4 regions of the Shewanella sp. VK101 genome follow, and region 3 is predicted to be linked to each of the others. Evidence: predicted binding sites of a transcription regulator. Region 3 holds the regulator's gene; each other region holds the start of a gene.

Region 1 (7,999 bases), 410 kb from region 3:
GCCGTCGACCACGCTGGAGCGCGGATCATGATTAAAATCGCATGATACCAGAGGCTCATCAGTATAGCCCAGAATGCCCTCAAGCCTGCCATGGGTCGCCTGTTCCAGCACCTGGTTTACCTTGGCAATATCCACTCTGTCATTGAGAGTCACAGACACATCTATGGCGGTGACATTAATAGTGGGCACCCGCACTGAAATGGCCTCGAACTTATCCTTCATCTGCGGCAGGATACGCTCTATGCCGCGGGCCAGCTTGGTGTCGACCGGAATAATCGATTGCCCGGCTGCGCGGGTTCGGCGCAGATCGTCGTGATAGGCATCTATCACCTGTTGATCATTCATCGCCGAGTGGATAGTGGTAATAGCACCGCTCTTGACCCCAAAGTGCCGATCCAGCACATCGATAACAGGGACAATACAGTTGGTGGTACAGGATGCGTTGGACACCACAGTGTGTTCGGCGGCCAACAGTTCCTGGTTGACACCAAAGACTATGGTGGCGTCAACATCCGCCGAAGAGGGATGACTTATCAATACCTGGCGGGCACCGGCCTGGATATGAGCCTCGCAGCTCTGTCTATCAGACAGGGCGCCTGTGGCTTCGAACACCAAGTCGACATCCAGCTCGCCCCAGGGCAGTTTGTCCGCCTCCGGCTCGGCCAACAGTCTGATGCTATCGTCCCCCAGTTGCATCATGCCGTCTGCAAGACTCGCGCGGCTATGGAAGCGACCATGGGTGGTGTCATAGTTAGTGAGGTGGACTATGGCCTCGGGCTTGGCCAGTTCATTGATGGCAACGATCTGAATTTGCTGCCTTTTACCCGACTCGTATAAGGCACGGAGAATTGAGCGGCCGATGCGGCCATAACCATTGATTGCGACTCTGATCATGGAGATCCTGTTCCTCTAATGAGGGATGCTGATTGGGTAACGGCCTGTCTTCCTGACAGGCCGTTGCACTTCCTGTGCGGCATTCCATTGCCTGGTTGCCGCACAGTCATTTCCAATCAGGCAGGCGCGGCTCAGGCGAGCAGAGCCTTACCGGCTTCAACCACTTTATCTACAGTGAAACCGAACATCTCAAACAACTGATTGGCAGGCGCTGACTCACCGAAGCTGGTCATGCCAATAATGCGACCGTTCAGGCCCACATATTTATACCAGTAATCGGCTATGCCCGCTTCCACTGCCAGTCGTTTTGTGACATTGGCTGGCAGTACGGCTTCTTTATAAGCCGCGTCCTGTTGGTCAAATACGTCGGTAGATGGCATGGAAACCACACGCACCTTGGCACCAGTAGCAGCCAGCTCAGCCTGTGCCTTAACCGCCAACTCGACTTCGCTACCGGTGGCAATGATGATCAGCTCAGGCGCGCCTTCGCAATCCACCAGCACATAACCGCCCTTGGCCACATCGCTCAATTGCTCGGCGCTGCGTGGCATCTGGGTCAGGTTCTGACGCGAGAAGATCAGTGAAGTTGGGCCGTCTTTGCGCTCTATGGCGTACTTCCAGGCAATGGCAGATTCTACCTGGTCACATGGGCGCCAGGTGCTCATGTTGGGAGTCATACGCAACGAGGCAATCTGCTCAACCGGTTGGTGAGTCGGGCCGTCTTCACCCAGACCAATAGAATCGTGGGTATAGACCTGAATGTTCTGCACCTTCATCAGCGCAGCCATGCGCATGGCATTACGGGCGTATTCCATAAACATCAGGAAGGTGGCGCCGTAAGGTACAAACCCGCCGTGCAGGGCAATACCGTTGATGATGGCGGTCATACCAAACTCACGCACACCATAGTGCAGGTAGTTGCCGCTGGCATCTTCGGCCGAAATAGGCTTGGAACCTGAGTACATGGTCAGGTTGGAAGGCGCCAGGTCGGCACTGCCCCCTAAGAATTCCGGCAGCATTTTACCGAAGGCTTCCAGGGCATTTTGCGAGGCCTTACGGGAAGCAATATTGGCAGGATTGGCCTGTAACTGCTCTATATAGGCTTTGGCATCGACGTCAAAGTTGGCTGGCAGTTCACCGTTGAGGCGACGCTTGAGCTCGGCGGCCAGCGCGGGGTGAGCGGCTTCATAGGCGGCGAACTTGTCGTTCCAACTGCTTTCGGCGGCCTTACCGGCTTCCTTGGCATCCCAGGCGGCATAGATTTCAGATGGGATCACGAATGGGTCGTGCTTCCAGCCCAGGAATTCACGGGCGGCGGCGATTTCAGCATCACCCAGCGGCGCACCGTGGCAGTCGTGAGAACCGGACTTGTTGGGAGAACCGTAACCTATGATGGTCTTGCAGCAGATCAGCGATGGACGCGGATCGGCCTTGGCGGCTTCGATGGCAGCGTTGATAGCTTGCGGATCGTGACCGTCGACACCGGCGACCACATGCCAGCCGTAGGCTTCAAAGCGCTTGGGGGTATCATCACTGAACCAGCCTTCAACATGACCGTCGATGGAGATACCGTTGTCATCCCAGAAGGCGATCAGTTTGCCAAGACCCAGAGTGCCGGCCAGAGAGCAGGCTTCGTGGGAGATACCTTCCATCAGACAGCCGTCACCCATGAAGACATAAGTATGGTGATCGACAATATCGTGACCGTCACGGTTAAACTGAGCCGCCAGAGTCTTTTCCGCAATAGCCATACCTACGGCATTGGTGATGCCTTGGCCCAGAGGCCCTGTGGTGGTTTCGATGCCGGGAGCATAACCATATTCAGGGTGGCCCGGAGTACGTGAGTGCAGTTGACGGAACTGCTTGAGATCTTCAATGCCCAGATCATAACCCGCCAGATGCAGCAGTGAGTAATGCAGCATGGAACCATGGCCGTTTGACAGCACAAAGCGGTCGCGGTCAGCCCATTGAGGGTTCACAGGGTTGTGCTTGAGGTGATCCCGCCACAGGACTTCGGCGATATCTGCCATCCCCATGGGAGCACCGGGGTGGCCGGAATTGGCCTTTTGGACAGCGTCCATACTTAAAACACGGATAGCGTTAGCGAGTTCTTTACGGGAAGACATGCTCTCTCCTGCTTGATCTTAGAGGTCTTGGGCAAAATGGAGCCATATTTTCCCCTACCGGGCAGAAGGACGCAAATAAAATTCGCCCACCCACGGCGCCAAAAGCAGCCCAGGCTTTGCTTTGTGTTTACATTTGCGCCTCATTTGCGAAGCCTGCCGCTCACAAAGCTGTCAACTTGCCTGTCCGCTGATCGCTTTCAACGCAAATGCCAAGGCTGAATTGCCAGAGGAAAAGTCTAGATTCAGATACAGATGAATCTGATAAATTTCAGCAAAATAGCTGAAAATAGTAAAAAAAGATTTGAGTCATTTGAGCCGATTCCTGCGCCATGGCGCACAAATATTTGCGACAAGGGGTGTCATCCAAGTCGAATTCTACTAAAATGGCCGTCTAGATGTAGATGCTTCTACACGTTTGAATTCCACAGACGAGATTTTCCGAATTATGGCAAAACACTTGTTTACCTCTGAGTCGGTCTCAGAAGGACATCCAGATAAAATCGCCGATCAGATTTCTGATGCGGTACTCGACGCGATTCTGGCTCAGGATCCCAAGGCCCGTGTAGCCTGTGAAACCCTGGTCAAGACAGGTATGGTATTGGTAGCCGGTGAAGTCACCACCTCTGCCTGGGTCGATATTGAAGAACTGACCCGTAAAACCGTTCGCGAAATAGGTTATACCCACTCAGATATGGGCTTCGATGCCGACAGCTGCGCGGTACTGAACGCCATCGGTAAGCAGTCCCCCGATATCAATCAGGGTGTAGACCGTGCCGATCCCAAAGAACAGGGTGCCGGTGACCAGGGTCTGATGTTCGGTTACGCCAGCAATGAGACTGACGTGCTGATGCCGGCTCCTATCACTTATGCTCACCAGTTGGTTAAGCGCCAGTCCGAAGTACGCAAGAGCGGCGCTCTGCCTTGGCTGCGTCCCGACGCCAAGTCTCAGGTGACTTTCGCCTACGAAGACAACAAGATTGTCGGTATCGATGCCGTGGTACTTTCTACCCAGCATTGCGGTAGCGTCAGTCAGGCGGATCTGGTGGAAGGCGTGATGGAAACCATCATCAAGCCAGTATTGCCTGCCCAGTGGCTGAACAAGGACACCAAATACTTCATCAACCCAACCGGCCGTTTCGTTATCGGTGGTCCCATGGGTGACTGTGGTTTGACCGGTCGCAAGATCATCGTTGATACCTACGGTGGCATGGCCCGTCACGGTGGTGGCGCCTTCTCAGGTAAAGACCCATCCAAGGTTGACCGTAGCGCCGCTTACGCTGCCCGTTACGTTGCCAAGAACATAGTGGCTGCCGGTCTGGCGGATCGCTGTGAAATCCAGGTGTCTTACGCCATTGGTGTGGCCGAACCGACTTCCATCAGTGTGGAAACCTTCGGTACCGGCAAAGTCTCGCAAGAGCTGCTGATCCAATTGGTTCGTCAGCACTTCGATCTGCGCCCATACGGCCTGACCGAGATGCTGGATCTGGCGCGTCCCATCTATCAAGGCACCGCTGCTTACGGTCACTTCGGCCGTGATGAGTTCCCATGGGAGCAAACCAACAAGGCTGAAGCCCTGCGTGCCGACGCAGGTCTGTAATAGACTCAGCTTGCAAAAAAACCGCCTCAGGGCGGTTTTTTTATATCTATTTATCAGGCGATATCTCAGTAGCAGTGATCGAAATGGGCCGTTTCCATACAGAGGTAACCCAACTGCTCGGCCGATAGCGGCGTGATATCCAACACTTTCATTGGAGTGAATTCGGTATCGGTCAACAGACGGATCTGCACCTGATAACTGTTGCTGCGCCCACAGTCGAAACAGACGCCCAAGGCTTGCAGCAGATAATGCGGCTTGCCATCGATTTGGGCTTCAAAGGCCTTTACCTGTTCGCCCTGCAGTGCCAAAACAGACACCAGGTATCTGACATTATCCCAGGCAGATAGCCTTAGCGACTCACAGGCTTGCAGTAGGGTTTCTGGCGTGTTTTGCATCTTGCTCTCCCGCGTCAAAGCGGCTGTTAGCCCAGCAGCAGATAGAAATCCCTGCCGCAAAGGGTGACAAAGTCCAGGGTGCGCATGCGGCCATCCCGGCTATGGGCACGTATAGACGCCTCGTTGTCCTCGGCGATCAGTGCCAGCCAAGGCGCACTGATGTTGGCTCTGGCGGCGCCGTAAAGCTTATCAAACACGCCCTTGCCACGATAATCAGGATGCACCCAAACCGGGCCGTAATGCAGAGTCTGCTGCCAGTTCAGCTCCAGGTCAAAGCGATTCTGGGCCAGTTGCCGACTGAGAGCCTGACATAAAGGCGAATGCTTGAGTTTATCCCAACTGCCGGTTATCAGATAACCGACTACCTTAGTCGCGTCCAACGCCAGCCACACATGACCGGCGGCCACCAGAGGTTCAAGCTCCTTGGCCGAAAAGCCCTGCCCTTGCATGCCCTGTGTACGCTCTCTGGCACTCAATTCGTCCTGGCCGAAGCGCTGCTCCAGGCTGGCAATCGTCTCAACATCGGCCGCCTCAGCCTGGCGGTATTGCATGGTTTCCGGCATCAAAAAGGCTCAGCAATAAAAGAAGCCGCATTATAGCCAAAGCCTGTTGCAGCCGCACTCGATTTGCGAAATTCCCATACTGCTTCCACACTTAAAGTTGAACTTAAGCCACTCGACTCAGGAAGAGATATGCTCCCGGATACCATAGACCCAGGCAAGAGCCTATTGGAAAATGAAAGCCACAGACTCAACCTTATTCGCTGGATGCATCAATGTGAGCTAATGAAACGTTACTACCAGGCCGACAAAGTCTTTGTGCTGCAAAAGACAGATCAGGGATTCGAAGTCATTGTCAGCGCCGCCGATGCCAGCCACAGGTTCCCGCCCGGCAAGGTATTCTCTGCCGATGAAAGTGTATTCCAGCGAATGGTCGATAGCCCACCCGAGGGCGTCAATCTGGATCTCACCCGCTCCACCAATGATGACAACCCAAAAGAGTTCAGCAATGTCCTGGGGATTCTATCCCGGCCAGTGCTCTGGCCCGACGGCTCGGTATTCGGTTGCCTGTGTGTCATCAATGCCCATGCCAACGAGCAGCAACACATCAGCCCCTATATGTTGGAGCCGTTCCAAATTCTGCTGCAGCAAGACTTGGCGCTCTTATGCCAGAGTCACAGAATTGAGTCGCTGTCCATGCGTGACCGGGAAACCGGCATGCTCAACCACTACGGCTTTATCATGATGGCACCCAGGCAGCTCAATCTCGGCCGCCGCTTCGGTGCTCATTCAGGCATTATTTTTTTCGAGTTGATACCCGGGATGAATATGGATGCCGAAACGCTGGCACGTCACCATAGAGAACTCGGCAACCTGATCCTCAATACCATAAGAACCGCAGATATCGCTGCCCACTATAACGACAGCCAATATGTCCTGCTGGTGTTTGTCGATCTGGAGCGGGATCTAGAGCATATCATCAAACGCCTTGAGCGGCAGATGAGCCAGTTTTCGGCCCCATTACAACTGGACTCCAGCAGTTGCTTTTTCAGCCCTGACTCTGCCGCCAAGCTGGCGCCTATGCTGGAAAGTGCCAGGGCGGGACTCAAGTCATCCAAACAGCAAAAGAAAGAAGCATGAGCCCCTTGATTCAAAGCACAGAAGAGACGTTAAAAAGACCCAGATCCAACAACCGAATTTTTTCATTTTATTAACGCACGCAGTTGGGTATTCTGAGGCAATCCTTGCCATCACAAATACTATAACTATATGCATGCGCAACTGACGGAAAGAACCAGCAGCTTAAGAGACCATCCCAACGACCCTTTGCAACTCGGCCACTGGCAGAGTCGCTTGGTTACTGTCAGAGAGATGTTTCACGCCCAAACTGTGCTGTTACTGCAGCATATGCCAGATACCAAGCTGCAGGTCCTGAGCCACAGCTCGGCGGCTGAAACCCCAACCGAATTTGAAGGTATCGCCTCCCTGCAGCAACACTTTGCAGCTAACCCGGCGGAGACCATCAAGTACCCACTTCATTGGTCCGATGGCAAGCTGTTTGGCGAATTACTGATCCTCAATGGCAAACCCAAGGTGGCATTAGAGCAGTTGCAGTCTTTGCTCGAGCCTATGCTGGCGCTGCTCAAGGCCGAGCTTGGACAGTTGCAACTGATGGAGCAGCTGGAGTCTCTATCTCTGCAGGATGAACTCACCTGTATGCTCAACCCCAGAGGCTTTAACCTGTTGGCGCCGAGGCAACTGAGCCTCAGTCGCCGTTTGGGCTCCCATGCCGGGCTTATGCTGCTGGAAGGCAAGGAGCTGGATTCAAACCGCATTGGCGGACTGCAGCAGGATCAATCCCTGAAAATGCTGGCACGGGTGATACTGGAGAACATGCGCGAAGCCGACATATGTGCCCGATTGAATCACAACCAGTTCATTATTCTGGCATTTGTGGACAGCCAGGCGCACCTGGATATCCTCGCCAGTCGCCTTAAAAAACAGGTCAGCCGCAGTGATTGTGGCCTGCAGTTATTGGTGGGGCAAAGCTTCTTCGCACCGGACTCCCACTTCGAACTCTCACCCATGTTGGAACAGGCAGAGCAAGATCTGCTGCAATATAAAACTTAACGCCAATCCGGGATAAGCCGCTTATGTTGAGTAAACCAAGCTGCGAACTTGGGCGATTATTGCGGTTTTTGCTCCTGAGCCTTGGCCCATTGGATAAAAATAACCACAGGATAAGGGGACATGAATACCAACCCCAAGCCTATCAGTGAGGCAATGGTCAACATTCCACTGACCTCAAGTGCCATATCGGTCAACATGTAAAGCCCAATGCCGCCAAGCAGCATTAACACACCTATCCAATGTAACAATTTCAGAAGGCCTATCACTGAGTTAGCCCTGGATATCACCCTTCTCCCCCTTTTTAATCCGCGCTATTCTTGTCACACTATAGAGGCTTAATAGACTAATGGAAAAATG
Region 2 (7,999 bases), 1.5 Mb from region 3:
CTGCGCCAATGCCGCCTGCACCTGGGCCTTGTCGGCCGCCGATGGCATATCAAACAACCCCTTGTGGGGAGTCAGTCCCATGGCCACTAATTGAGTCAGATCCAGTGCCAGTTGGGCCGGGGTATCCTGCAGCACCACGGCCACCTCTTTGGCGAAAGCTTTGGCTGACAAACTATTGATATCCTGCCCAAACAGCTGGATCTGACCGCTGTCCGGGCGGATATAACGATAGAGGCAGCGCAGCAGGCTCGACTTACCGGCACCATTGGGGCCTATGAGCCCGAGCATCTTGCCACTTGGCAGCTCAAAACCCACATCGGCCAATACGATGTGACCACCGGGAAGCCAGCTAAGCTGTTGCACCTTGAGTGCCAGGCTCATAACCGCCTCCCGACATTGAGCCTGTGACCAGCAGAAGGCTCAGGCTGCAGTGGAAGAATCATCTATTCGCTCCCCCGGTTTACCCGCCCGGGTTTCTGGTTTGGTTTATCAGCCTGGGCAGGTCTCCTGACTCGTCGCCAACGGCGACTCACAGTTGCGGGCACAGTCCGGGCTTTCCCGGTTCCCTGGGTTGGTTCACCTGCAAAGGTGCCAACACCCTGGCTGCTGCCGCACTTGGCGGCTATTTGGGGTTATTATCCCGGTTTTATCGTCCGGCACAATTGCCTGGCGCAATAGCGCAGCACTATTGCGGCCAGTGGAGCTTGCTGAAACACTGCCATTCCTGGTCACTTTCACCGCTGGCATCACCGCTGGCATCACGGCTGGCATAGAGGGTTATTCTGACCCAGGCCGCATAAGGTAGTTCCAAGGCGTTGAACACTGCCGCAGGCGGCATTTGCCCTGGCAGCAAAATCTCGGCCAGCAGCAACCGGATAACTCCGCTGTGAGTCAGGATCAGCGCTGCATCGGCACTTGCTGAGGAACCAGAGCCTTTTGAACCAGAGCCTTCGGAAGAATTAGCCTCTCTAGCAAGCCAGCGCTGCACCATAGTCTGCCAGCCATCCAACACCCGGCTACGAAAGGCTGGCAGCGATTCCCCGCCCGGCGGAGTATTGGCCACAGGGTCACGCCAGAAGGCTTCGGCCGCCTCGCTATGCTGCTGATAGACACTCGCCACCTTCATGCCGTCCCAGTCACCGAAGTCCAGCTCCCAGAGCCAGTCATGCTGCTGCAGTGGCGCCGGGAAATAGTCAGGCATATCGGCCTTGAGCTCGGCGGCAAAGGCCTGGCAACGCTGGGCCGGAGAACTCAGCAGCACCAAGCTTTGGGGCGCACTCGGCAACTGCTCCAGCTCACTACTGATAGCCCGCCAGCTACGCCACATCTGCGCTTTGCCCTCATCGCTCAGGGCCACATCACTGCGGCCGCGGATAATCTCACCGCCTTCACATTCGCCGTGCCGCAGCAGATAGATATTCAGTTGCCTATGTTCAGCCACACACTTCTCCCGTCAGAGTCCGGTGGTTACCGGGCCAATTTAACCTTGCCGCAGGCCGCCGGAATCCGTATATTATGGACGTCTATACGTATAAATGTCCAAAATAACTTTCCGCGCCCACACACGCCTTTGGCTATCATGCCAGATAGTGTCCCGGGCGTCAGGTCGGCAGAGATGATGTCGCGGATGCCAAGCGCCGCGAATGTAAAACAGCAATAAGACAGGTATGAAAGGTAACCCTATGGCGACTTCCCAGCACTCCCAAAGCCAGACAGAGCTCAAGCTCAAACAGACCCTCGAAGAGCGGATCCTGATTTTAGATGGCGCCATGGGCACCATGATCCAGGACTACAAGCTGGAAGAAGCCGATTACCGCGGCGAGCGCTTCAAAGATTGGCATTGCGATGTCAAAGGCAACAATGATCTGCTGGTACTGACCCAGAGCGAGATCATCAAGACCATTCACAGGGAATACCTGCTGGCCGGTGCCGACATCATAGAAACCAACACCTTCAACGCCACCACCATTGCCATGGCCGACTACGAGATGCAGAGCCTGGCGGCGGAGATCAATTACCAAGGCGCCAGAATCGCCCGCGAAGTGGCCGATGAGGTGGCCGCCGCCAGCGGTATTCCCCGCTATGTGGCCGGGGTGCTCGGCCCCACCAACCGCACCTGCTCCATCAGCCCGGATGTGAATGACCCCGGCTTTCGCAACATACATTTCGACGATCTTGTATTGGCCTACAGCGAATCTACCGAGGCGCTGATCGCCGGTGGCGCCGACATCATCCTGGTGGAAACCATCTTCGATACTCTAAATGCCAAGGCGGCGTTGTTTGCCATCGAAAATGTGTTCGAGAAACTGGACCAAAGGTTGCCGGTGATGATTTCCGGCACCATTACCGATGCCTCGGGCCGCACCCTGACAGGGCAAACCACAGAGGCCTTTTACCATTCTCTCAGACATATCAAGCCGCTGAGCATAGGCCTCAACTGCGCCTTGGGCCCGAAAGAACTGCGGCCCTATGTCGAGGAGCTTTCCCGTATCAGCGAGTGCTTTGTCTCGGCGCACCCCAATGCCGGTCTGCCCAATGAATTCGGCGGCTATGACGAGACTCCGGCGGAGATGGCAAGCGTGATAGGCCCCTGGGCCGAAGAGGGGCTGCTCAATATTGTCGGCGGCTGCTGTGGCACCACGCCTGCGCATATCAAGGCGATTTCTGAAGCCGTTAGCCTTCACGCACCAAGGCCGCTGCCTGAGCTGCCGGTGGCATGTCGCCTCTCCGGACTGGAACCCCTGACCATAGATGCAAGCAGCCTGTTTGTGAATGTGGGCGAGCGCACCAATGTCACCGGCTCGGCCCGGTTTCTCAAGTTAATCAAAGAAGGCCAGTACGAAACCGCGCTGGAGGTGGCCCGTGACCAGGTAGAAAACGGCGCCCAGATCATAGATATCAACATGGATGAGGGCATGCTCGACGGGGTCGAGATGATGCAGAAATTCCTCAACCTTATCGCCTCAGAGCCGGATATCAGCAAGGTGCCTGTGATGATCGACTCCTCCAAGTGGGAGGTGATTGAGGCCGGGCTCAAATGCATTCAGGGCAAGGGAATAGTCAACTCCATCTCCCTCAAAGAGGGCGAGGCCAAGTTTATTGAACAGGCCAAACTGGTGAAGCGCTACGGCGCCGCCGCCATCATCATGGCCTTCGATGAACAGGGCCAAGCCGACACACGGGAGCGCAAAACCGAAATCTGTACCCGCGCCTACCGGGTGCTGGTGGATAAGGTGGGCTTCCCGCCGGAAGATATTATCTTCGACCCCAATATCTTCGCCATCGCCACCGGCATAGAGGAGCACGATAACTATGCGGTGGACTTTATCGGCGCCATTGAAGATATCAAGGCCAACCTGCCCCATGCGATGATTTCCGGCGGGGTGTCCAACGTTTCTTTCTCTTTCCGCGGCAACAACCCGGTGCGGGAAGCCATTCATGCCGTGTTCCTCTATCACGCCATCAAGGCGGGTATGGATATGGGCATAGTCAACGCCGGTCAGTTGGCCATCTATGACGATATCGACCCTGAGCTGAAGCAGAAGGTAGAGGCCGTGGTGCTCAACCTGCCCTGCCCGGTTGCCGACTCCAGTAACACAGAGCAGCTGCTCGAGGTCGCCGAGAAGTATCGCGGTGGCCCGGGCGGCGCAGGCAAGAAAGAAGATCTCGAATGGCGCAAGTTGCCGGTCAACAAGCGCCTGGAACACGCGCTGGTGAAAGGGATCACCGAATACATAGACGCCGACACAGAAGAAGCGCGCCTGCAGGCCAAGCGGCCGCTGGATGTGATTGAAGGCCCGCTGATGGACGGCATGAACGTGGTGGGCGATCTCTTTGGCGCCGGTAAGATGTTTCTGCCGCAAGTGGTCAAGTCCGCGCGGGTGATGAAAAAGGCGGTCGCCTATCTCAACCCCTATATCGAAGCCGAAAAAGTCGAAGGCCAGAGCAACGGCAAGGTGCTGATGGTTACGGTCAAGGGCGATGTTCACGACATAGGCAAGAACATAGTCGGGGTGGTGCTGGCCTGTAACGGCTATGAAGTGATAGATCTCGGTGTCATGGTGCCGGTGGAGAAAATCATCGAAGTCGCCAAAGCCGAGAAGGTCGACATCATAGGCATGTCCGGGCTCATTACCCCGAGCCTGGATGAGATGGTGCACAATGTTAAAACCTTCGAGCGCGAAGGTCTGACCCTGCCGGCGATTATCGGTGGTGCCACCTGCTCCAAGATCCATACCGCAGTGAAGATAGCGCCTCATTATCCCCACGGCGCCATCTATATTGCCGATGCCTCGCGCGCCGTGCCCATGGTCAGCAAGCTCATCAACAATGAAACCCGCCAGGCCACCATAGACGAAACCTATCGCGAATATGAAATGATGCGCCAAAAGCGCCTGTCGCAGACCAAGCGCAAGCAGATTGTGCCCTTGCAGGTAGCACGGGATAACCGCTGCAGCCACGACTGGGCCAACTACCAAGCAGTGAAGCCCAACACCCCGGGGATCCAGGTGTTTGACGACTATCCGCTGGAGGACTTGCTCATGCGCATCGACTGGACGCCATTTTTCCGCGCCTGGGAGTTGCACGGTCATTTCCCGCAAATACTGGATGATGAAGTCGTTGGTACTGAGGCGCGTAAAGTCTATGCCGACGGCAAGGCGATGCTGGAGCAAATCATCCAAGAGAAGTGGCTCACCGCCAAGGGCGTTATCGGCCTCTTTCCCGCCAACAGCGTCAACTTCGATGATATCGAGATCTACACAGATGACTCACGCAGCCAAGTGTTGCTGACCACCCATCATCTACGGATGCAGCTGGAGCGGGTGGGCAACCACAACTTCTGTCTCTCTGACTTTGTTGCTCCCAAAGAGAGCGGCGTGGCCGACTATATGGGGGGATTTGCGGTCACCGCCGGCCATGGCATCGATGCCCATATTGCCCGTTTCGAAGCGGCCCACGATGACTACAGCGCCATCATGCTCAAGTGTCTGGCCGACCGCCTGGCCGAAGCCTTCGCCGAGCGGATGCACGAGCGGGTGCGGAAGGAATTCTGGGGTTATGCCAGCGAAGAAAACCTGGATAACGAGGCGCTTATTCGTGAAAAGTACAAGGGCATACGCCCGGCTCCCGGCTACCCTGCCTGCCCGGACCACACGGAAAAAGGCCTGCTTTGGCAGCTTCTTAAGCCAGACGAGTGTATCGACCTCAAGATTACCGAGAGCTTTGCCATGTACCCCACGGCGGCGGTCAGCGGCTGGTACTTTGCGCACCCGCAATCACGCTATTTTGGGGTAAGCAACATAGGCCGAGATCAGGTGGAAGACTACGCCCACCGCAAAGGGATGACAGTGGCCGAAGCCGAAAAATGGCTGGCCCCCGTATTGGATTATGATCCTGAGTAAAAGAGGCTCTTAAGCGAACAACTGAGCTGTTCAGGGGCTCTCGCCTATTCGGGTGAGGGTCCCTGAATTCAAGACCGTTCCACATTTTTGATAACAGCCATACTCATCAAACACTTACTGTATCTCTCCTTCGCCCGTAAGCTGGTGCTTTTTGCAAGAACCTGAAACTGGGATTACTTTTAATGAGGTTGTCTCCATCACTTCATTGAAAAGGAATTCACTATGCGAACAGTGCATTTGGCCGCGGCCTTGCTTTGCCTATCTGGATGTACCAGTACACTCACCACAACGGTCATTAAAAGTAATGACGATCCCGGTGCAACATCGGCCAAGCAAGGTTTGGTTTACCATTTGCCGGCTTCATCGCAAACAGTAACGCTGACTCATAAATTGGTCTTTTGTCGTGTGGTCAATGATACCCTGGAGTTTGATTTCAACACTACCGCAACAGTCAAACAAACAGGGCATCCTGATCTAACCAAAGTATTCGTGATTAACCCTTCAGAGTTACATGCTTTCTCCAAAGCCTGGGGCATGAACGTGGTGATGCATCCCAATGGTTTGCTTAAATCCTTTTCCACCCATGCTGACGACAAATCCATAGAGTTGGGCATGGCGGCGATAAAAACCGTAGCCAACATTGCCGCCATTTCACAGGGAATTCCTATATCGATTGGTTCAGCTTCTCTCCCTCCAAGCGATAAAAACAATCAGGGGCAAGGCGTTACGCCTCCCAAAGCAGCTTGTATTCCAAAACTTTTGCATCAACCCTTGGTATCCGTGGTTATCGATAACCTGAAAGCTACAGTGACAAATAAACAAGGAGAGCTGAAGAAAAAACAGAAGCTCCTGGCCGCAAAAAAAGGGAATACCTCTGCAGAAGAAGCTGCGGTACTCAGCGCACAGAAAGCCGTATCCATGGCGACTCTTGAACTCGATACATTCCAGAAAGAAATCTCAGTGCAACGCGAATACACCATAGATACAGTATCAATCCCCCAAAATCAGCCTTATCTATTGCCTCTTGTTAGTGATGATTTCTTGCCTTGGGTAATATCCCGGGATACCGAGTTAAGAAATGACGTGGCGATAACTATGGCCAATAGATACCTATTTGGACTATCACTTGAAAAACTGGCTGATGTCGGATTAGCGAAAGAGAGCACCTTAAAAGCGGAAGAGGATTATCCGGGGTTGTATTACACAACGTTCGGAACCCGCAAACTACTATTAGTGCGACAAGACACTGCTAAGAAACAAAATAACCTGACGATGGTATTCAGCGGTTTTATTAATGCGCCTGAATTCGGCCACGTAGGCATTTTGCCCTACCAAAACCATATTGGAGAAAGTAACTCTTTTACGGCCGTATTCGACGCCAATGGTGCACTGACTTCAGTCGATTACGGAACTGAACGCCCTGCCTCAGAAAAAGTGGAGTCTGCCCTCTACGAGGTCACTGATTTTTATAGCGATTACGCCAATAATCGACAAACTATCCGCGATGCAGACAAGCTGGAGAGCCAGACATTGACCATCCACGCATTATCGATAGCCAATAGCACTTATCCGAACCTGACCGTTGATCAGTTAACCGCACGTGCCAGCATAGTCCAATCACTGCTCATCAAGCTTGGTGACACGGAGCAGAGTCGGGCGGCAATAACCTCTCTGTCGATGAACATAGACAATGACAATCTGATTCGATTAGCTGAGGCGTTATAAGCTGCCAAAGGTACTCGTCGGCTATCGAGTGGAACTGCTTAATATTTGCAATATAGGCAATTGGTTAGCCACCAATTGCCACTATGACTAGGGCTGATGTAATCGATATCCTGCTTCATTTTCTTTCACTAGTAAGGAAATACCTATTCGGGTCTGTTTCTTCTGTTAAAATCAGCGCAAATTGAATGTTTCAAACCAATGAGGAGCTTATGAATCCTATTATTGCCCTGCTGAAAGAGCACAATATCAGCGATGAACAAATAAACAGCCTGTTCCAGAGCCTGACCGAAAATCCCCTGATGGCCATGGGCACTCTGGGGCAGTTGGGATTGCCACCGGAAAAGCTGCAGGGGTTGATGATGCAAGTGATGCAGAACCCGGCACTGATCAAAGAGGCCGTCGAAGAACTGGGACTGGATTTCTCCAAGGTTGAAGCCGCCAAAGCCCAAATGAACAAGTCTGTTTAATCCTGTGCGCCCTCAAGGCCTGACTCATTTGGCTTTGAGGGCCAATTTCATGTTCTGTCATTCATCAGGTATTAGGCTGACAAATTGGCTGTGCCATCAGCTCAGTTCGCTGCAACGCTTAGGAAGGTGCGAATAGGTCCTCGTGGCACTCTGGCTTACACAGCAATTGGCGCTCAAGGCATCTGACTGAAGGCATGCCGGGGCATGTTGAAGTCGGATAACGCAGAGAGCCGGTTGCTGTGAAAGCCCCAAAGGGCGTGGCTTACAGACCTGTCTGCTGTGTTGTGCTTCTTGCAAAGGACTAGGGCCATTTGCTGCGAACCACGCCTTGCATCCAGGCCTGTAAGCCGACGCAGAGCACACATGGGACTTGTTCGCACCTTCCATTTTTGACAGTTCTCTGAA
Region 3 (7,999 bases):
CTATGACGCCCTGGTCAATGCCATAGACGCCGCCGACACAGCGGCTATCGATGACTACCGAAAGCGCCTCAGTGGTGACTTGAAATCGCTGCAGGGCAATAGCGCTTACGTCAGTGCCGGTATCAATATGGCTTTGGTCATGCCCTCGGATGGTTTTAATTATGCCTTTGTATTCAAGAGTTATCTCGATGCCTTGGGAATAGCCGAAATCGCCGCCGCGGATATTGATGCCCTGGATAATCTGGACCCCAATAATCCGCCGGAAATCCAAGATTTGACCTCCCAGGGGCGAGTGGTGGCCGGGGCGGTTTCCGAGCTCGGGGTTGCCGTGAGCTATCCGCTATCTATCGTCAATATACCGGTGACAGTGGGAGTTACCCCCAAGCTGCAACGGTTGGACAGTTTTAACTATGCCGTCAGCGCCAACAACTTCGATGCCGATGACTTCAACGATGATGATTATCGAAGCGATGACACAGGCTTTAACCTGGATATCGGTCTGGCATTCCAGCCATTGGATGGTTTGGTTATCGGTGTCAGTGGTCGCAACCTCATCAAGCGGGACTTAAGCAGCATAGAGGCCGGCGGCGTGCAGCTTACCTATCAGGTGAAACCTATGGTTACCGCAGGGGTGGCCTATGACTGGGCGGCCTTTTCGCTCAGCAGCGACTTGGATCTTACCGACAACGACAAGTTTGCCGAGCTTGAGGGCAGCCGCTATTGGCGTTTAGGCGGTGAATACCGGCCTGCTGACTGGGTTGCTTTACGGCTCGGTTATCGCCAGGATCTCAATGATCACACCGCCGATCTTTATTCACTCGGGACAGGGTTCGCCATAGGCAACAGTTTCCGGCTGGATCTCACCGGCATGTTTGGCAGCGATGACGCCATAGGCGGCGTACTGCAAACCAGCTATCACTTCTAAAATTAACCGTTGATGAGCGCCAGGCTTGATTTGATGGTCAGCAACAGGGCGCTCAGCGCGCACAGCGCCAGCGTCAGGACTCGGGTCTTCTCTTTATCCACCCGGCCCACCAAGCGGCCAGCCACCAGAAAACCGAGAAATACCGAAGGCAGCAGCAACAGTGAAAGCCATAGGTGTCTCAAGGTCAAGAGGCCAAAACAGCCGAGAATAATCAAGGCTATCAATGAGCTGAAGATGAAGAAGGCCGACAGCGCTGCGCGGAACTGACTGGCATCCTTACCCGCCAGCAGCAGGGCCATCGGCGGTCCGCCTATGGCGGCCACGGTACCGAAGATCCCGGAAAATATCCCGGCAATAAACAGGCTGAGGCGGTTGATCTTGATGCTGTACTTTCTAAGGCTGAGGAATACGGCTACGGCCACAATCAAGGCTATGGTCAAGCCCAGAATAGGCTGCGGCGCCAGCAACAGCAGGGTGGCACCAATCAGGCCGCCGGGGAGTCGTCCCAGCAAGGCATATTGCAAGCCGTTGAATTCCAGGTGGCCGCGTTCGCGTATCAAGGTCAACAGGGCGATAGAAAATCCCATCACAATCACAGGGACGGGAACCAGTTCCGGATCGACGATATACAGCAAAGGTGTGGCTACCACGGCCAAGCCAAAGCCTATCAGCGACTGGGTCAGGGCGCCGGTAAATATGATCAGGGATGCCAGTAACAGGGTGACGGGATCTATCAGTGACAGCATTCGCAAGCCCCCAAAAGAAAAGGATCGCGCAGCGATCCTTGTTCAACAATAAGATAATTCAGAGGAATAAGACACTTATTCCATGTCTTCCCATTCAATGCCCATGGCATCCATCATGCGTTTGGCTTCTTCCGGGATGCTGTCGGGTTTGTCTTTGGACAAATCCTCATCATTGGGCAGTGGCTGGCCGGTATAGGCATGCAGGAAGGCTTCGCACAACAGTTCGCTGTTTGTGGCGTGCCGCAGGTTGTTCACCTGGCGCCGGGTGCGCTCATCGGTCAATACTTTCAGTACCTTCAACGGAATAGAGACAGTGATTTTTTTCACTTGCTCATTCTTCTTGCCGTGTTCGGCATAAGGGCTGATGTATTCGCCATTCCATTCAGTCATTGATTCACCTGTGATCTCACTAATTCGCAGCAGATTTTAAACCCTTACAGGATACAGTCAAATGATTGCCTGCAAAATCTGTGCAATATGAACAGAAATCCATACATTTGGACGTCCAAACGTCTTGATGCCTATTGACGGCTGGATGGTCATTGGTTAGATTTAGACGTCCAGACATCTTTATGGTGTCGAACCTCAGCATTCAGGAGTCGATTATGACAGAGCGGCGATTAGCAACCACAGCGGTCCGGCAGGGCATCGAATCAGACAGCCAGCACGGGGCCGTGGTGCCACCCATCTATCTGTCGACCAACTATGCCTTTGATGGTCACACTCAGCCAAGAGCCTTTGATTACAGCCGCTCGGGTAATCCTACCCGCTCCATTTTGGGGGATGCCTTGGGGGAGCTGGAGCAGGGCTGCAGTGCGGCAATCACAGCGACCGGCATGGCGGCCATTACTCTGGTGGTCAACCTGCTGGGGCCGGATGACCTCTTGTTGGTGCCCCATGACTGTTATGGCGGTAGCTATAGGTTGTTCACCCATCTGGCCGCCAAGGGCCAGTTTCGTTTGCAGGTTTTGGATCAAACCGACCCGCAAGCACTCGCCGCTGCCCTGGCGCAAAAGCCGCGCATGGTGTGGCTCGAGACGCCGTCCAATCCGCTGCTGCGGGTAGTGGATATTGCCGCCATTGCCGAGGCGGCCCACCAGCAGGGGGCATTGGTGGTGGTCGACAACACCTTTTTATCGCCGGCGCTGCAACAGCCTTTACTGTTGGGGGCCGATATAGTGGTGCACTCGACCACTAAATACATCAATGGCCACAGCGATGTGGTGGGCGGCGCCGTGATTGCCAAAGATCCTGAACTGGCAGAGCAGCTGCACTGGTGGTCCAACACGCTCGGGCTGAGCGGTGGCGCCTTCGACAGCTACCTGACCCTGCGTGGCCTGCGTACTCTGGCGCTGAGGATCCGCGAGCATCAGGCCAATGCCGAGCGCATAGTGGCGCTACTGAGCCAGAGTCCCGTGGTAGACAAAGTTTACTATCCGGGGCTTAAGAGCCACCCAGGTCATGAAATTGCCGCCAGGCAGCAGAGTGGCTTTGGCGCTATGCTGAGTTTTGAACTCAAGGGTGATGAGGCGCAGGTGGTTGCCTTCCTCGGCGCGCTCAGGCTGTTTTCCGTGGCCGAGAGCCTGGGAGGGGTTGAGAGCCTGGTGGCCGTGCCCGCCACTATGACCCACAGAGCCATGGCGTGTGATGCTCGCGCCGAAGCCGGTATTAAAGACACGCTTATCCGCTTGTCTGTGGGCATAGAAGATGGCCGGGATCTGCTGGATGATATCGCCGCCGGATTGGCTGCAGCCGCAAACTGTTGAATTGAAGGAGCTTGAGATGGCACGTTGTCACCTACATAAGTTTGGCGGTTCCAGTCTCGCCGATGCCGATTGCTACCGACGGGTCGCCCATATTTTGCTGACCCATGGTCATGCAGATGATCTTGTAGTGGTTTCCGCTGCCGGCAAGAGTACCAATTTTCTCTATAAATTGCTGAACCTGAAGGAATCTGGCGCTCTGTGGCAGGAAGAGCTACAGGTGCTTGTCGGTTATCAGCAGAATCTGATTGAACAGCTGCTGGGCAATGAACAGGCGCGTCAACTGCGGGAGCGTCTGTCTACAGATAAGGCGCAACTGGCCAGTTTGTTGTCCTTGCCTGAACTCAGCGAATACCAATGCAATCAGGTGGTGGGTTTCGGCGAACGCTGGTCGGCCAGACTGATGGCGGCGCTGCTGCGGGAGTCCGGTGTCGCCGCTTCCCATGTGGATGCCCGCAGTTTGTTGATTGCCGATGAGGGCGCAGTACCAAGGATTCGCCTCGATGAGTCCCGTGAAAGGGTGCAGCGACTGCTGGCCGAGCATCCCGATGAGCGCCTGGTGATCACCGGCTTTATCTGCGCCAATAGCCAAGGCGAAACTCTGCTGCTCGGTCGCAACGGCTCCGACTTCAGTGCCACTCTGATAGCCAGCCTGGCCGATATCGACAGGGTGACTATCTGGACAGATGTCGAAGGGGTGTTCAATGCCGATCCCAACAAGATTGCCGATGCCAGGCTACTGAGCAGTATGTCGCTGGCTGAGGCCGACCGCCTGGCGCGGCTCGGCTCCCCGGTACTGCATTGCCGTACCCTGCAGCCGCTGTTTGATACCGAGGTCAGCCTGGCGGTGCGTTCTAGCTACGCCTCTCATACCGACTTTACCCTTATAGCCCCCAAGAGTGATGCCGCAAGCGCCCCTGTGGTGACCAATCTCAATCAGGTGTCCCTCTTGAGCCTGGAGTTCAATGGCACCCAGGCTCAGACGCTCGATGTGCTCAATGAGGCGGGTTTGACCCCGCTGGCCTACTGGTCTCAGGGGCAACACAAACTGGAGCTGGCCTATACTCCCGAATTATCCCGCCAAGTCTGGCAGTTGCTGGAAGCGCAGACATCCGAGCTCAAAATTCAAAGCATTACCGAGGACAGAGAGCTTGGGCTGGTGGCCCTGGTAAGCAGTGGCGCCGGCAGTTATCGCCGCAGCTTTGCCCGCTTGCTGAGCCGTGAAGCGCGGCCTCTGTATCAGGACCAACTCAGCCTGGTCACCCTGGTGCCAAAATCGCAGGTGAACCTGCTGACCCAGAAGGTGCACAGGCGCTGCGCCGGCCCCCGCAAACGCATAGGCGTTATTCTGCTGGGGGTGGGTAACATAGGCGAAGCCTGGGTGGAGTTGTTCGGCCGAGCCCGCGACGGCCTCAAACGTGAGCTGGAGGCCAGTGTTGAACTACTTGGTTTGGCGAGTTCTAGCCGCGCCTGGATCTGCAATGAAGGGATCTTTGGAGAAGACTGGCAGGCAAGGTTTGAAGCCGAAGCTACCCCTTGGCAGTATGAACATCTGTTCGAACAGCTTGCGTTGCTGCAAGCCGATGAACTGGTGGCGTTGGATATCAGTGCCAGCGCTGGACTGACACTACAGTATCCTGAGTTTTTTGCCCGTGGCATTCATATGGTCAGTGCCAACAAGCTGGCCGGCTCCGGGCCATTGCCTTTCTACCGCGAGCTGAAACAGCAGTTGGGTAACCGCCGACTGTTCTGGCGTTACAACGCCAGTTGCGGCGCCGGGCTGCCGGTGCAGCACGCGCTCAATGATTTGCACAACAGCGGCGACAGGGTAGAGGCTGTCGGCGGTATCTTCTCCGGCACGCTCTGCTGGCTGTTTGAGCATTTCGATGGCATCAAACCTTTCTCCGAGCTGGTGTTGCAGGCCAAAGAGCTGGGGATCACTGAGCCGGATCCCAGGGACGATCTTTCCGGGCGTGACATGCAGCGCAAGCTGTTGATTTTGGCTCGTGAAATAGGTCTGGAACTGGAGCTTGAAGATATTCGCTTAAGCTCTCTGGTGCCTGAGGCGCTGGCCGACATTCAGCTGGATGAGTTCTTGCAGCGGATCCCCGAATTGGATGCCACTCTCGCGCAGCAGTTTGCCGCCGCGGCCGAGCAAAACAAGGTGCTGCGCTATGTGGCTTCACTGGAGCAGCAAGATGGCCAGGTTAACGCCGAAGTCTCTCTGCAATGGGTCGAGCGTCAACATCCATACGCCAACCTGACCCCGGGAGATAATGTGTTTGTCATCCGCTCGGCCTTCTACCAGGGTAATCCGCTGATCATTCGCGGCCCAGGTGCCGGCAGGGAAGTGACTGCCGCGGCAGTACAGTCGGATCTGGTGCAGATCTGTCGCGATCTGCTGCAGGAGTAGGGCTGGTATTAGCGTCATGTTTGAAGTTGGTTGACTCCTGGCTAGGAAAGCCTGTGTTAGAGGCCGTTCTCGGACGTCCTGTCCTTCACGGTATTCGGGCTTTCAGCCTATCCGTACCGCAAGTGATAGGCTGCGGTTTAGCTGGAAGCTGAGATCAAGTTCATTGGTGAGCTTTGGCTTAAAGCCATGCTAGCCGCTGTGCCAGCGGCGTAAAGTCGTGGTGTTCCACACCACACCGGGCAAGGGGCTTTGCTTGTCCAAAGCCCCTTGCATCCCCAAGGACACCCCCGACGTAGCCGAAATCCCCGCTGGCTTATGAAGCACATTGGCTACACTCAGGACTCGCATCCTTGCTCGACCTTCGAGCCTCGACATCCCTGTCTCGGCTACGCCAATTTGCAACAACGCCCGCGGCGGCTCCGAAGGGGGAATTGGTGCAATTCTTTCCACACAGAGTTGTTTTAAACTGTAGATATATGCCTATTTTCCAGGCACTGGCGGAACTGTGACCGTCGAAAACAGGGACGTTTTCGTCGAGCGCCCAGGGATGGGTCCACAGCGAGTCACAGGATCGCCTGTGCGAAAAGCGCACCGCAGGTGATGGGCTGCATCATGGTTCAGAAGCTCGACCAATACTAACTTAGATACTCTTAGCTGGAAGCTATGATAGCCGCTGTTCCAGCGGCCTAAAGTCGTGGTGTAAATGCCTCCAAGCACAAGGGCCAGTTCGCCATCCCTGGCTCTCGCTCGAAAGCACGTTGCTACGCAACTCTCGCCAAACCACACCGGGCAAGGGGCTTTGCTTGTCCAAAGCCCCTTGCATCCCCAAGGACACCCCAACGTAGCCGAAATCCCCGCTGGCTTATGAAACAAATTGGCTACACTCAGGACTCGCATCCTTGCTCGACCTTCGAGCCTCGACATCCCTGTCTCGGCTACGCCAATTTGCAACAACGCCAGCGGCGGCTCCGAAGGGGGAATTGGTGCAATTCTGCAATCATAGCGTTGCTTGAAATTGCTTATATATCTGCAGAGATACGCCTATTTTCCAGGCACAGGATCACCTGTGCGAAAGCTCTCCCCAGGTGTAAAGCCGAGGCTTTGCAGAAACACTCATTAGTGGCTTTTATACTGATTAAGATAAATACACCTTTGAAGCCATCTTTGGGCTTGACTTCAATGACAGTTTCTCTAGTATGTGGACATATAGACGTCCAAACGTCCAGATAGACAGTTGAGGGAATTTTCAATGGCTTTTCATCACGCACAACATGCGCACTCGCTGAACCAGAGCTTGTCCGAGCTCAACGGCGACATCAATGTTTCTTTCGAGTTCTTTCCGCCCTCAACGCCTGAGATGGAAACCTTGTTGTGGAACTCAATTCAGCGCCTGGAGCCACTGAATCCCAAGTTTGTTTCTGTCACCTATGGTGCCAACTCAGGAGTGCGGGATCGCACTCACAGCGTGATCGAGCGGATCCAGCAGGAAACCGAGCTGGTGGCGGCGCCGCACCTGACGCTGGTGGATGCCAGTGATGAAGAGTTACTGGAGTTGGCGCGTCATTACTGGAACAGCGGCATTCGCAACATAGTGGCGCTGCGGGGCGATCTGCCGGAAGGCAGCCCCAAGCCGACACGTTTTGCCTCAGATCTGGTGCGTTTGCTGCGCTCGGTCGCCGACTTTGATATTTCGGTGGCTGCCTATCCTGAGGTGCACCCGGATGCGGCCAATGCCCAGGCTGACCTTATCAACCTGAAGCGCAAGATTGAGGCCGGTGCCAGCCGTGCCATCACCCAGTTTTTCTTCGATGTGGAGTCTTATCTCAGGTTCCGCGACCGTTGTGTGGCCGCCGGCATTGATGTGGAAATTGTTCCCGGGATATTGCCTGTGGGCAACTTCAACCAGCTCAAGCGTTTCGCCGCCATGACCAATGTGTCTTTGCCGGGATGGCTGCACCGCCAGTTTGAAGGTTTGGATAACGATCCCGGAACCCGGGCGTTGGTGGGCGCCAACGTGGCCATCGACATGGTCAAGGTGCTTTCCCGTGAAGGGGTGAAAGATTTCCACTTCTATACCCTGAACCGCGCCGAGCTCACCTATGCCATCTGCCATACACTGGGAGTGCGTCCAGGCAAGTGATGGCCTCTCAGT
Region 4 (7,999 bases), 1.7 Mb from region 3:
GAAAAAGCCACTGTACTGGTGGTGGACGATACACCGGAGAACATAGATATTCTGGTGGGGATCCTCGGCGACGATTATAAGCTCAAGGTGGCGATAGATGGCCCAAGAGCGCTGGCGTTGGCGCAGAAGAGCCCTCCGGATCTGATCCTCCTGGATGTGATGATGCCGGGCATGAATGGCTATGAAGTTTGTAAGCGTCTCAAGCAGGAACCCATGACCAGCCATATCCCGGTGATCTTTGTCACCGCTCTCTCTGAGGTGGCCGATGAGACCCAGGGCTTTGATTTGGGGGCTGTCGACTACATCACCAAGCCTGTCAGTGCCCCGATAGTCAGAGCCAGGGTACGTAACCACTTGGCCCTCTATGATCAGAAGCGTTTGCTGGAACAACAGGTGCGCGAACGTACCCGCGAGCTGGAACAGACCCGCTTCGAGATCATCCGTCGTCTGGGCCGTGCCGCTGAATACAAGGATAACGAGACCGGCTTACACGTTATTCGCATGAGCCACTATGCCAGGCTCCTGGCACAACAGGCCAAGCTGCCGGACAACTTCTGTGAGCTGCTTTACAATGCGGCGCCCATGCATGATATCGGCAAGATAGGTACTCCGGATGCTGTGCTGAAAAAGCCGGGGAAACTGGACGCCGAAGAGTGGCGAATCATGCAGCAACACGCCGAAATCGGTGCCGAGATTATCGGTGAGCACCCGGATCCTCTGTTGCAGATGTCCCGGCGCATTGCGCTGACTCACCACGAGAAGTGGGATGGCTCTGGTTATCCCAATGGCTTGAAAGGCAATGATATTCCCATTGAGGGGCGAATCGTCGCCATTGCCGATGTCTTCGATGCCCTGACCTCGATTCGACCTTACAAGAAGGCCTGGAGCATAGAAGATACCATGGCGTTACTGGAGTCTGAGGCGGGGAAACACTTTGACCCTGAATTGGTGGAACTGTTCAAACAGATACTGCCCCAGGTGATAGAGGTGCGTGATACTCATATGGAAACTGAATCCGGCACTGAATAGCGACAAACTGCGGATAAAAATAAAGGCGCCGACGGCGCCTTTATTGGGTCATTCATTGTTACTCCTGCTCTTCCAGAGAGTAGGGCAGAGGCAGTACCGTCAGTTCGCTGTTTTCATCATCAGCGATGCGGAATTTGGCGCCGACTTCTGTGTCATTGGCCAGCACTGCGGTCAGCAGCAACTCGCCATTTCGTTGTACGGCTTCAATAATGCTGCCGCCCTTACGAAAACCTTCATCCAGCGCCATCTCCAGCGTGGTTTCCGGGGTGACATCGACAGTGGCTTTACCCTTGAGAATATAGAGGGCTCGCTTGTTGCCGCCGCGATACTTCATTCTGGCCACGGTTTCCTGGCCCATATAGCAACCCTTGGTGAAGCTGATGCCGTTGATGGCCTGCAGGTTGCACATTTGCGGTACAAATTGGCCCATGTGTGATGCCGGCAGGTTAGGGTAGGCGGCAAGGATTTCCAGCTCTTGCCAGGCACTGGCATCGACTGGAGACTGCTGCTGGCACAAGGCATCGGCCCGGGCCTTGGGCAGAACCAGAATAAAGCGCTCGCCGTCCTGCAGTACCACGCCGTCATCGACAGCACTCACTTGCTGCTCTGGACTGAAGCCCGGGAACTGCTCTGCCAACCAAGTGACAGCCTTGGCGCCGGCTATACCCAAGAGACTGTAATCGTCGCTGACATCGACCAGTTCGGCCTTGCTGAACACAGCGTACTTCTTCAGTTGCGGCAAGTCGGCAGCCAGGGTATCCCTTGGCATCATCAATATCAGGGCATCACCCAGGGCAAAGGTTCTGAAGCTTGAAAGCATTTTGCCTTTGGGATCGCAGTGAGCGCCCCAACGCCACTGCTCGGCCGTGAGAGAGCTGATATCCGTGGTGACCTGACCATGGATAAAGCTGCGGCCCTGTTCGCCGGTAACGGCAAGCAGACCCAAGTGAGAGAGGCGGGAAATAAGCAGATCCGGAATGCCGGCATCCAGTGGCCAATCGGGCTGAGAAACGCAAATGCTCATAACAAGATCCTGAGATTGAAGGCATTAAGAGATCTGCGATTGTAGCGGATTTGACAGAAATAAACAGGGCGCCGATAGCAATATGGCGCCCTGTGAAAGCCTCAAAAATCAGAACAGCAGTCTGGTACGGATAGTACCTTCGATAGACTTGAGTTCTGTCAGTGCTTCTTCAGCCTGGGTGGTATCTACCTCCATCACCACATAACCTATGGTGGCCGTGGTTTGCAGATACTGGGCTGAAATGTTGATGCCTTTCTCCGAGAACGCCTGGTTAATCTTGATCAGAATACCGGGGCGGTTATGGTGAATATGCAGCAGGCGGGAGGCATCTTTATGCTGCGGCAGCGATACTTCCGGGAAGTTGACTGCCGACAGGGTAGAGCCGTTGTCTGAGTATTTGGCCAGCTTGCCGGCAACCTCAATACCTATGTTTTCCTGGGCTTCTTCTGTGCTGCCGCCTATGTGGGGGGTCAGTAACACATTGTCCAGACCGCGCAGCGGGCTTTGGAATTCGTCAGTATTGGACTTGGGCTCAACCGGGAACACGTCGATGGCGGCACCAGCCAACTGTTGCTCCTTGAGGGCTACCGCCAGGGCGTCGATATCCACCACAGTGCCGCGGGAAGCATTGATCAGTATGCTGCCTTTGCGCATCATCGCCAGTTCGGCCTGGGCAATCATTTCTTTGGTTTGTGGTGTTTCAGGCACATGCAGGCTGACCACATCGGCTTGAGACAGTAACTGCTCCATGGAATGTACCTGCTGGGCGTTACCCAGCGGCAGCTTATCTTCGATATCGAAGAAGATCACTTTCATCCCCAAGGTTTCGGCGAGGATCCCCAACTGGGTACCGATATGGCCATAACCTATGACCCCCAGGGTCTTGCCACGGGCTTCGAAGCTGCCATTGGCGCTCTTGAGCCAGCCACCACGATGGGCCAGGGCGTTGCGCTGCGGAATACCGCGCAGCAGCATGATGATTTCACCGAGTACCAGTTCGGCTACGCTGCGGGTATTGGAGAAGGGCGCATTGAACACAGGAATACCCAGTTGCTCGGCCGCCTTGAGGTCGACCTGGTTGGTGCCGATACAGAAACATCCTATGGCAACCAGCTTTTCCGCCTGTTGTAATACTTCTTGGGTCAGTTGGGTACGGGAGCGGATTCCGACGAAATGGGCATCTTTGATCGACTGCTGAAGCTCTGAGCCGGAGAGTGATGCCTTGTGATACTCGATATTGGTATAGCCAGCCCTTTCCAGCACATCGACGGCTGATTGGTGGACGCCTTCCAACAACAGGATTTTAATTTTATCCTTGTCCAGCGAGTGTTTCGCCATGATATAGGTACCCTCTTGATTATTAACTAATGTACGTATGCTATGATGCTTTTGCCCATGCCCAATCAAAGTAGCACTTTTTTCAGGTGAAGTGGAGGGCTAGATGGCTAAAGTATTTTTTCCTAATTGAGAACAATCACTGGCATAAGGAAAGTGGCTTGAAAAACACAATTATCTGGCTGGTCATTTATTTTGTGGTACTTATCTGGTCGGCGATAGCGCCTAAAGATGATTTCACTTGGTGGCTGGAAGCGCTGCCTGGGATGCTGGCGCTGCCGATACTGTTTTTTACCCGCAAACGTTTTCCGCTGACTCCGCTGCTTTATGGCCTGATCTTGGTGCATTGCCTGATACTGTTTGTCGGCGCCCACTACACCTATGCCGAGGTGCCGCTGTTCGATACTTTAGCACAGTGGATGGGCTCTGAGCGTAACAACTACGATAAACTGGGTCATTTGGCCCAAGGATTTATCCCGGCAATGATTGCCAGGGAGATACTGCTGCGTAACCAAGCAGTGAAACCTGGTGCCTGGTGTGCTTTTCTAGTCAGTTGTTTTGCCTTGGCCTTGTCGGCTTTCTATGAACTGATTGAATGGTGGGTTGCCGCGGCTACAGGCTCAGGTGCCGAGGCCTTTCTCGGCACCCAGGGCTATGTCTGGGATACCCAGTCGGATATGCTGATGGCTCTTATCGGTGCCATCGCCGCCCTGCTGGTTTTATCCTCATTTCATGACCGCCAGTTGCAGCGTCTTGGCGCCGATTGACAGGTCGGGACAGAGAGAGCCATATACAGTCTTTACAATATTTCATCTGGCAATGCGACTAAAGATTGTTAGAATCATACTTTATGGTGATGAAAACCGGACACTATCTGGTCAGAATCATCTTATACTTTTTGTGTAAGCTCACGGAAAGTGATTAAGGAAGCTATCCCTTTAGGGGTATGAGCGAGACTTTTCAGGGAGAAGAGTAAATATGAGTAGTATCAATGAGTTGGTTTTTATAAACCAGATAGCCGCCCCTTGTCATTTGGCCATACTGGCCGAGTCCATTGGTCTTAAGACCCGTATAGTACGCCACCCGGAACAGTTGGATCCGCAGAAGAGCGATAGTACTTTCTATCTAATTTCTCAGAAGGGGTCGGCGCTGGACAATAAGGGCATTCCTCTGCTGGCCAGCCGTCTGGTCTCTCATGTTCCTGTCGCCCTCTATCAAGTTGCCAGAGGTTCACTGGATCAGGAGTCGGCTATGTTGCTGGGGATCCGCGGGGTACTTTATTCAGATCAGCGCATCGATCTTATGCTTACTGGCCTGCGCAAGATGGTGGCCGATGAGCTCTGGTACGACAGAACCCTTATCAGCAAGATGTTCCGTAAGCTGGTCAAGACCTTGGACACTGGCAATGAGATGTCGGCCGATACGGTTTCCATGCTGCAGATGTTGACCCGGCGTGAACGTACCATTATTCAGCTGGTTTCCAGTGGTGCCAGGAATAAAGAGATAGCCCAACGTCTGTGTATCAGTGAGCATACGGTCAAGGCGCATATTTCATCGATTTTCCGCAAGACTCAATCTCGTAATCGAGTCGAATTGTTGCGTTGGGCCCAGACCTATCAGAGTCACTTCGATCTCATCAGTTGATTTGTCGCTAGATCCAGCCTGAACTTGGCCCCGAATGGGGCTTGTTTATGCTTTGATGGCTTTTATGTAAGCCAAGTCAGTGGAAAATTCCTGTCAGAGTGCGGCAATCGCCGCAGCTTTGAGCTTTTTTGCGCGTCGGGAATGGCTTTCAGCCAAAGCCATGATAGCCGTTGTGCCTGCGGCGTAAAGTCGTGGAGCTTAAGCATTCCAATCTGTCCATAGCTTGCGCTCATGAGCATACTCGTCACCGGCGAGTGTTCGCCTTCAGCTACGTTATTTGCGCCAAAGGCTCTCGGCGACACCGAGGAGGGATTGGAGCAACTTTGTGAGAGCTAACTTGTTTGAAGCTACCTATATGCCTGCAGACATACACCTCATTTTCAGGCACAGGCGGAACTGTGACCGTCGAAAACAAGGATGTTTTCGTCGAGGCTACAGGGACGTATTCACGCCGTGTCACAGGATCGCCTGTGCGAGAGCGCACCGCAGGTGATGGGCTGTAACTTAGCTGGCAGCTAAAACCAGGTTTATTAGTGATATTTGGTTCAAAGCCATGATAGCCGCTGTGCCAGCGGCCTAAAGTCGTGGTGTAAATGCCTCCATGCACAACGGCCAGTTCGCCATTCCTGGCTCTCGCTCGCAGCCAGTCGCTGCGCGACACTCGCCAAACCACACCGGACAAGGGCACCCCGACGTAGCCGAAATCCCCGCTGGCTTATGAAGCAAATTGGCTACACTCAGGACTCGCCAAATGCATCCATGCATAAGGGCCAGCTCGCCTTCCTTGGCTCGCGCTCATGAACTTGTCGCTTCGCAACATTCGCCCTGCTCGACCTTCGAGCCTCGACCTCCCTGTCTCGGCTACGCCAATTTACAACAACGCTGGCAGCGGCTCCGAAGGGGAGGGGAATTGGTGTAATTCTGTTAGCACTGAGTAGCTTGAAACATCTGAAGTGTCTGCAGACATACACCTCATTTTCAGGCACAGGCGGAACTGTGACCGTCGAAAACAAGGATGTTTTCGTCGAGGCTACAGGGACGTATTAACGCCGTGTCACAGGATCGCCTGTGCGAGAGCGCACCGCAGGTGATGGGCTGCAACTTAGCTGGCAGCTAAAACCAGGTTTATTAGTGAGATTTGGTTCAAAGCCATAATAGCCGTTGTGCCAGCGGCGAATACTCGCCTTGTTATTCGATGTTTATGGTATGGGGTTCCCAAGAAACCGCTGGAACCATGAGTTTTCAAGCCACAATGACTCACGCTCAGTTGGCAATTGGGCAAACAAAAAGGGAGCCAAGAGGCTCCCTTTCGCATAAAGCACCAGAGTGATTAGTTCTGGATAACAGTGGCAACGTTGTAGTCACCGCTTTGGGTTACGCTGATAGCGTTGCTGGTACCGGCCTGAGAACCGACAACCAGGTTTTCGTTACCGCTTTGGGTGATCATCAGGCTGTTACCTGTACCAACCACGGCGAAGGCGCCGCCGTCAACACCGCTCACCCAGTTGTTGTCGCCGCTTTGAACAATTTGAGCCAGGTTGTCATCACCGAGGATCAGCAGGTCTACCAGGTTGAGATCACCGCTTTGAGTGGTTTCGATATCGGCATTGTCATAGCCAACAACAGTGACCAGAGCTTCGTTGGCGCTGCCATCTTGCTCCATATCAACTTCGTTGTTCTCACCTTCCAGCTCGGCATAGGCAAAGTTCTCAGTGCCTTCCTGATGGATTTCGATCTGGTTGTCTTCACCTGTGGCGAATGCAACCAGCTCGTTGTAATCGCCCTGTGAAGTCAGGTCCATGCTGTTGTCAGTGCCATAGGCGGCGGCAGTCGCGAAGTTGGTGCTGCCATCCTGCTCCAGGTCGATGTTGTTGTCGTCACCCCAGATTTGGAATTCAACGCCGTTGGTGTCGCCTTCCTGCTGGATATCGACTACGTTGTCGCTACCTTGAATATCGGCAACCAGCAGATCGCCTACCGCGTTGCCATCACCTTTCTGGTAGATTTCAACGTCGTTGTCATCACCTGTGGTGAATTCGAGTACTGCGGTGTTGGCAGTGCCGGTTTGCATCATTTCGATGTTGTTTTCAGAGCCGGACAGGGCGTAAACAAAACCAGTGTTCAGATCGCCTGCCTGATCGATTTCGATGCTGTTGTTATCACCGGCAACGCCACGCACGCCACCTATGTTGCTGTTGCCTTCCTGCAGTACGGTCACAGAGTTGCCGTTGCCTACGTTGGGGCTGAAATCAACGGCTATCATGCCGGCTTCGTTGTTGTTACCGTTTTGGCTGATATAGCCGGAGTTGTCGCTGCCGTTGACACGGAATACTGCGAAGTTGGTGTCACCGTTTTGGTTTACTTCGGCGCTGTTGTTGTCACCGATCAGCTCAACATTGGCTTCGTTGAAGAAACCGGATTGAGCGACAGTTGCAGTGTTGACGTTACCGTCTACATCGACGCTGGCCACGTGCCAGTCTTCATTCTGAGTCACTATAACTTTGTTTTCGTCGCCCTTGGAATCAACATAGACTTCGTGCCAAACACCGTCTTGAACCACGGTGGCTTCCTGGGCAGAACCTTCCTGATTGATGACTGCCAGGTTCAGAATGCCGGTTTGCTCGGCATAGACTTCCTGACCTACAGTGCTGCGGCTCTGCTGGTTAACTGAGATTTCATTGACACTGCCGGCGAAGGCTTGGGCACTCATACCCAGACCCGTTGTGATAGCCAGTGCAATCAGTGACTTTTTAGCTTGAGATTTCATTAAACGCTCCCTGTGTTTTTAATACTGCGTGATGCTGATAGTGGCAGCATCGGCAATTTGTTGTATCGAAAAATTGGCGCTGCCAAGCTGGTTGAGTTGCACCAGATTGTCATTGCCTATTTGAGTGATGTTTGCCTTATTGGCGTCACCCACCTGCATCATTTCAACCTGGTTATTGACCCCGAGTTGTACTACTTGTG

The links. Region 3 encodes MetJ, which represses methionine synthesis genes. Its sites were predicted from a motif close to TAGACGTCTAGACGTCTA; they were not measured.
Region 1: metK (methionine adenosyltransferase) is a predicted target of MetJ. The motif match lies at 3,405-3,422, and genes of this name have one in related genera.
Region 2: metH (methionine synthase) is a predicted target of MetJ. The motif match lies at 1,517-1,534, and genes of this name have one in related genera.
Region 4: serA (phosphoglycerate dehydrogenase) is a predicted target of MetJ. The motif match lies at 3,484-3,501, and genes of this name have one in related genera.

What each region holds. Positions count from the first base shown of each region.
Region 1 covers NZ_CM151402.1:1,029,974-1,037,972, reverse strand. Annotated here, with positions in the region: gene epd (erythrose-4-phosphate dehydrogenase) at 1-894, opposite strand, end outside; gene tkt (transketolase) at 1,026-3,020, opposite strand; gene metK (methionine adenosyltransferase) at 3,466-4,617, shown strand; gene ACSHSR_RS04615 (hypothetical protein) at 4,683-5,012, opposite strand; gene ACSHSR_RS04610 (GNAT family N-acetyltransferase) at 5,039-5,575, opposite strand; gene ACSHSR_RS04605 (deoxycytidine triphosphate deaminase) at 5,705-6,652, shown strand; gene ACSHSR_RS04600 (GGDEF domain-containing protein) at 6,782-7,642, shown strand; gene ACSHSR_RS04595 (hypothetical protein) at 7,699-7,908, opposite strand.
Region 2 covers NZ_CM151402.1:4,085,865-4,093,863, forward strand. Annotated here, with positions in the region: gene ACSHSR_RS18175 (ABC transporter ATP-binding protein) at 1-381, opposite strand, end outside; cobalamin riboswitch at 481-617, opposite strand; gene ACSHSR_RS18180 (histidine phosphatase family protein) at 686-1,441, opposite strand; gene metH (methionine synthase) at 1,683-5,402, shown strand; gene ACSHSR_RS18190 (hypothetical protein) at 5,625-7,127, shown strand; gene ACSHSR_RS18195 (DUF2999 family protein) at 7,337-7,594, shown strand.
Region 3 covers NZ_CM151402.1:619,130-627,128, forward strand. Annotated here, with positions in the region: gene ACSHSR_RS02865 (conjugal transfer protein TraF) at 1-925, shown strand, start outside; gene ACSHSR_RS02870 (sulfite exporter TauE/SafE family protein) at 928-1,671, opposite strand; gene metJ (met regulon transcriptional regulator MetJ) at 1,747-2,061, opposite strand; gene metB (cystathionine gamma-synthase) at 2,277-3,437, shown strand; gene ACSHSR_RS02885 (bifunctional aspartate kinase/homoserine dehydrogenase II) at 3,454-5,847, shown strand; gene metF (methylenetetrahydrofolate reductase) at 7,097-7,987, shown strand.
Region 4 covers NZ_CM151402.1:3,909,807-3,917,805, reverse strand. Annotated here, with positions in the region: gene ACSHSR_RS17530 (response regulator) at 1-1,029, shown strand, start outside; gene ygfZ (tRNA-modifying protein YgfZ) at 1,088-2,053, opposite strand; gene serA (phosphoglycerate dehydrogenase) at 2,162-3,391, opposite strand; gene ACSHSR_RS17515 (DUF2238 domain-containing protein) at 3,550-4,155, shown strand; gene ACSHSR_RS17510 (helix-turn-helix transcriptional regulator) at 4,367-5,032, shown strand; gene ACSHSR_RS17505 (curlin) at 6,363-7,799, opposite strand; gene ACSHSR_RS17500 (curlin) at 7,818-7,999, opposite strand, start outside.